Regions from separate parts of the Pedobacter sp. UYP1 genome, predicted to be linked through region 1. Evidence: riboswitches for the same ligand, from Rfam matches in the RefSeq annotation. Region 1 holds a riboswitch; the other holds the start of a gene.
The links. A riboswitch is a leader RNA that binds a small molecule or an ion and turns the genes downstream of it on or off. The one in region 1 is predicted to bind cobalamin.
Positions count from the first base shown of each region.

Region 1 (3,190 bases):
AACCCATACTTTTGGCGTAATTGTCGCCCAGTAATAAAGCATCCAGCAATTTAGAAGACAAGAATGAGATGAATAAGCCAGCAAAAACAACAACGGCCAGAATTAACAGCTGCCCGCCAGTTACCCCGCCCAAAGAACCAAATGTCCAAAGCAAATAATCTTTAATCAGCTCAGGTGAGCTAAAATACTGCCAGATACTAATTACTGAAAGTGTGATATTCCCAATCATCACGCCGACAATCAATACAATAACATTATCTTTTAAAGAAGAGGAAATGGATACGATCAGAATCATGATCAATGCTGCTCCTAAAGAGGAAGCCACAATAATTAACCAGCTTCCCGAAATACCCAGTTCTTTAATGGTATATAAACTGGTAATACTCCCGGCTGAAAGCATGACCAGGGCCACCCCTAAACTGGCACCGGCAGTAATCCCTAAAACTGAGGGCCCAGCTAGCGGATTGCGGAAAAGTGTTTGCATTTGTAAACCGCTTACAGATAAGCCACAGCCCACAATAATGGCTGTCAATGCTTTAGGCAACCTGATTTTTTCAATGATATAAACCCAGGTATCATTTCCTGCATCTGGGGTAAATAAGACCTTGATCACGTCTTTTAAAGGGATGTGGACGGAACCAAGGGCTACATCAAGCAGGAATGCCACCACTAATATGGCCAGCAATACTAAAACTTTTATTTTGTTCAATTTCTTAAGGAATTAATTCAATTGCTTGTAATAAACGAGCTGGTAATCTGGTAGTAATTCGGGATGAAAGATCTTGATTAAGTCGCTTAAGATTAGCTGTGGATTAACAGCTCCGGATTCCCAATAATCATTGGAACCAATATCATTTACCTTTTTATTAAAATTAAAAATGTGACTTTCTTTGAATGGTTTAAAATCAGCATAACGGCTGTCTATTGCTTTGATATCATTTTTACTATCTACAGTTCCCACATTCAGCCAGAAATCTGCCTGTAAAGCAACTGGGGCAACAGTTTCAAAATTAAGTGGCAAACTACCTTTTCCATGGACATCCGCCCATTTATAATTTGTACCGGCATCCTTAAGAAACTGAACCATGTAACTGTCACCATCTGGTACATACCAGGTCCCTTTGTAAGGCATACCACAAACCAGTGTTGGTTTGGTCACCGCCTTTTTTCCTATTGCTGCCAGGCGGTTATATTCTTTCTCGACTGCCTCAAATTTAGTATTGACGTAGTCTTCTTTATCCATCAATGCGGCCATTAATTTAACCCACTCTGCACGGCCAAGCGGTGTAGTTTCCAGCCATTCAGAGTTGAGCATTACGGGTACACCCGCGCCGGTCAGCGTTTCGTATTTACTGAATTTAGCATCAGGGCTACCCATCACCATCACCAGGCCCGGTTTCATACTGATCAGCATTTCATCGTTCATGGTTCCGTCTATGCCTACTTCTTTGACTTTACCCGCAGTTATGTTTTTTCTTACGGTTTCAGAACTTACATATTTCAAGCTCCCCAAACCTGTTATCGCATTTGCTGAACCTGCAAAATCAGCTAATGCGATATGCATAGATGACATCGCTATTAAGCTCTGGACAGGGATTTGTATCAGCTGTGCTTTTTTATAGCCTTCAGGAGCCTTCGCCCCTTTCGCTAATAAAACATATTGAACAGTATCTGCATGTGCCCCCATACCGGAATAAATACTGACCAGTTTATAGTCATCATAATAGTCGATATTAAAGCCTTTGGCGTATTTAATTGCTGCACTGCCGGTTTTTGCGGAGGTATGTTTTTGACCAGACTGGTTCTGTTTGCAAGAGGTTATCAGCAACAGAGAAACGATCAGACAGGGGAATATTCCTCTGAATGATGAATAATTTGTTTTTTTCATCATAAAGTTTAGCCTTTCTTCCGAAAGCATTTAATAACTATTCATAAGGCAGGTCTTCTGACTTCCTCAAACTGCAACCTTCCCTTCTTTGCGAAAGTGGTATTAACAGCAGTTCAATAATGAGGTTTACAGCAGCGGAGACTGTTCCGGATTTACGCCGGGATTCCCTTAAAGCATTTTACAGGCACTTGTTCAAGTCTTAATGAGCTTAAAACAGATGCTTCCCTAAAATGCAGCCTTAAGACTGCAAACCTAGATAAAATCGAGGATAAATGCAATGCGCTCTGACAGTGAGTTTTTGGGAACATCAATCAGCTCAAATCCGCAGGCAATATATGCCTTCCTGATAGCTTCATTTAGGAGTACAGCCTCTTCAAAGGTTTGCCAGCGCTCACTGTCATTCACATAAATAGCTTCCCATGGCGGGAGTATAAAAACCTGTTTGTGGTAAGGGTAAAGCCCTAAAGCAGTATAATATTCTTTCGGGACAGCGACCTCAGCTACATCCAGGTAAGCAATAATATCAGGAATAGCACGGTCAAAGAAAACAATGCGATCTGCAGGTGCCTGATTCCAGGAAAGAATCATTTCTCGTAAAACTTTAGCTGAAAAACAGGAAATATCTATCCAGGGCAAACAGAATGATCCTTTTGCGCTCTCCTGAATGATCATCTTTCTGGATATTTCTTCAGAACAAAAATAACCTTGTTGCTGCAATCCGTTAATCAAGGTTGTTTTCCCTGAGCCGGGCCCTCCGCTAATGATATATTTTTGTACTGGACTGATCATGGAGTGGTTAGAGCTGAAAGAAATAAATACTGATGGACAAAACCATGAGCAGGCAAACACCCTGATTGATACTGCTCACTATTTTGAATTCTTCGTGTTTAATTTCCCGGCTGTTGCTACCGATAAGTGGTTTATCAACCAAAATCCCATGGTAAACATTCGGGCCTCCAAATTGAACATCCAGTATTCCGGCGAGTGCCGCTTCAGGATAACCAGCATTCGGGCTTTTATGTTGATGTCCATATTTCATCACGTATTGCCAGCCCCGCATACTAAAAGTTACCAGCAGCATCAATACAGTTGTTATTCTTGCCGGAATAAAGTTGGCAACGTCATCCAGACGTGCTGCGAATTTTCCAAAATATTCATACCTCTCATTCCGATAACCGATCATGGAATCCAGTGTATTGATCATTTTATAAGTAAGCATACCAGGGATACCAGCGATAAAGTAGAAAAATAGTGGTGCAATTACGCCGTCGCTCAGGTTTTCTGACATAGTTTCAAATACGG
Region 1 covers NZ_JBEPPL010000003.1:88,866-92,055, forward strand. Annotated here, with positions in the region: gene ABIB30_RS08220 (iron chelate uptake ABC transporter family permease subunit) at 1-709, opposite strand, end outside; gene ABIB30_RS08225 (ABC transporter substrate-binding protein) at 722-1,891, opposite strand; cobalamin riboswitch at 1,919-2,095, opposite strand; gene ABIB30_RS08230 (AAA family ATPase) at 2,141-2,677, opposite strand; gene cbiB (adenosylcobinamide-phosphate synthase CbiB) at 2,685-3,190, opposite strand, start outside.

Region 2 (3,190 bases), on a different contig from region 1:
TCTGATCAGATGCGATTTAAATGATACAATCCATGAGTAAAGAAACCAACCGCTTTTTAGCGCCCGCAGGTCAAAAGATAAAGTTAAAAGACTACAGTACCCATTATAATGGAGACCTGGGTAAGAAGGTTGGTAAGGCTACACTTGCCTCTGTAAAGGAGAAATTAAGCAATCATCAGGAAACATTATATGCTGAAAATTCACATTCAGTACTGATCATTTTTCAGGCGATGGATGCCGCAGGAAAGGATAGTGCAATCTCGCATGTGATGTCTGGTTTAAATCCACAGGGTTGCCAGGTATTTAGTTTTAAAACGCCTAATGCTAATGAATATGCACATGACTTTTTATGGAGGCACTATTTAGCGTTGCCACAAAGAGGGCGGATTGGTATTCATAACCGGTCACATTATGAGAATGTACTCGTTTGTAAGGTTCATCCTGAATATATATTAAATGAAAGAATTCCGGGTTATGAGGATGTTAAAAAAGTAGATAAAAACTTTTGGAAAGCGCGGTATGAAAGCATTCGTAATTTCGAGAAACAACTGACTGAGAATGGAACGATAATTCTTAAGTTCTTTCTTTATGTTTCAGAGGAAGAACAAAAAGTGCGTTTTCTGGACAGAATAAATGATCTTTCAAAAAACTGGAAGTTCTCTTCTGCAGATATTGCTGAAAGAGCACTCTGGAAAGATTATATGGTAGCTTACGAAGATGCGATTACAGAAACATCGACTAAAAATGCACCCTGGTATATTATCCCGGCTGATAAAAAATGGTTCGCCCGTTTGACCATCAGCCAGATCCTTGAAGAAACTTTCAAAGGGATGAAACTCAAATATCCTGTACTGCCCGCTGAGGAAATGGAAAAATTAGAAGGGTACAAGAAAAAATTAATGGGGGAGGAGTAAAAAAATTAAATAGCATGTCATGCTATGTCGCTTATTTTAATAACTTTGCGTCGCTTTTGGTTCCTGATCTCAACGATCTGGATTAAAAGGGAATATGGTGTAAATCCATAACTGTCCCGCAGCTGTAAGCTCCTAAACGGAATTCGTATCCAGCCACTCATGTTATAAATATGGGGAAGGCATGAATATCCGGGAGTAAGTCAGAAGACCTGCCTCTAGCCTTATAATTTCATAGCTTTCGGGGATTGAAGCTAGGGGTGAGTGCTTTTTATTGACGTAATCATTTCCTTAATCTGCTGTTTGCTGTGGGTAACCCTCACAACAAAATGACTAAAAGAAAATTTGCCTTTGATGGCATCTGTAATTCTTTTTTCGGCTTTTCTGCTATACTATGGCTTGGGGTTTTTGTGCCCTTTAGTTCTTCAGCACAAACCGACTCCGTAAAAAAGGCGAATGAGCTGAAAGAAGTTTCTATTCGTGCTATAAAACTTGGCAAACGCCAGCTTTCTGCGTCCCCATTACAAATTTTATCCGGTAAAGATCTCGAAAGATTAAACAGTTTATCGGTTGCAGATGCGATCCGGTTTTTCTCTGGTGTACAATTGAAAGATTACGGAGGGATAGGAGGTTTAAAGACGATAAACGTCAGAAGTATGGGAACTAATCACACTGCCGTATTTTATGATGGTGTACAATTAGGAAACGCACAAAACGGGCAAGTCGATCTGGGCAAGTTTTCCTTAGACAATATCGAAGAAATAGAACTTTATAATGGACAGAAGAGTACCATTTTCCAATCTGCAAGAGGTTTCGCCTCCGGAAGTTCTCTATACCTGAACGCTAAACATCTTGAATTTGAAAATGGGCAAACCGATCATGTTAAAGCTTCTGTTAAAGGAGGCTCATTTGGGCTGATTAATCCAAGCATGTTGTGGCAGCATAAAATCAGCAATGCCATTTCGGCTTCTTTGAGTACAGAATATAAAAATGCTAATGGGCGCTATAAGTTCAGGTATACCAATGGAGTTTATGACAGCACATTTGTAAGAAAGAATGCCGACATCGAAACGATGCGTTTAGAGGCAGGATTGAATGGCAAATTGCAAGACAGTAGTGTTTGGGCAGCCAAAGTATATTACTATAAAGATCATCAGGGATTGCCTGGTGCAATTGTCAGCAATAGATATGACTTCACTCAGCGCTTATGGAATGAGAGCTTTTTTGTTCAGTCCAGCTATAAAAAAGAGGCGGGTAGATATAACTTGATGGCCTCGGCAAAATATGCACAAGATTATGTGCGGTATCTGGATCCGGATTTTGTTAAAGACGATGGATTCCTGGATAACAGATTCAAACAGCGGGAGCTTTATTTGTCACTGACCAACCGCTATAAAATCAATTCGTTCTGGGATGTGGTTTTATCTGGTGATTATCAGTATAACACGCTGGATGCAAATCTTGACTACTTTGCTTATCCCACCAGAAATACCTTTTTGACAGCATTAGCTACTCAAATCCATTTTGAGAGAATAGATGTGCAGGCCAATTTACTGAGCACTTATGTAAATGATAAAGTAAAACAGTTTTTTTCTGCGGGAAACAAAAATGAACTTACGCCTACAGTAATGGTTTCATGGCAGCCATTTGACAACTTGAAGGAATTCCGTATACGCGGTTTTTACAAGAGCATTTTTCGTATGCCTACTTTTAACGATTTGTATTATACCGCTATCGGAAATACATTGCTCAAACCAGAATATACCAAACAATATGATCTGGGACTGACCTATATCAAGACATTTAAAGGACAGAGATTACAACAAATATCGATTCAAACTGACGCTTATTACAATAAGGTAAAAGACAAAATTGTTGCTGTACCCAGCGCAAACCTTTTCCGCTGGAGCATGCAAAACTTAGGCAGGGTAGAAATTAAAGGGTTGGATGTGAATGTACAGACCGCATGGAATATCGCCACGGATCTTTCCTTGACTACCGGGTTAACTTATACTTATCAGCAAGCACTGAACGTAACGGATAAGAACTTGAATTATAGAAATCAGATCGTATACACACCTGTCAACAGTGGTTCTTTTATTTTGGGCGCTGACTGGAAAAACCTGGCCATGAATTATAGTTATATCTATGTTGGTCAACGGTTTAATCAGGGATCCAATAATGTATATAACTATGTACCTGCCTGGTATACGCATGATATTGCCTTTCATTATACCAAAGTGTTGAAGCATGACCGCATTCGTTTTTCTGCCGAAGTA
Region 2 covers NZ_JBEPPL010000004.1:409,955-413,144, forward strand. Annotated here, with positions in the region: gene ABIB30_RS11925 (polyphosphate kinase 2 family protein) at 33-914, shown strand; cobalamin riboswitch at 955-1,145, shown strand; gene ABIB30_RS11930 (TonB-dependent receptor plug domain-containing protein) at 1,241-3,190, shown strand, end outside.
Region 2: it holds a riboswitch for cobalamin, as region 1 does, so the genes downstream of both, ABIB30_RS11930 (TonB-dependent receptor plug domain-containing protein) here and ABIB30_RS08225 (ABC transporter substrate-binding protein) in region 1, are expected to answer to the same signal.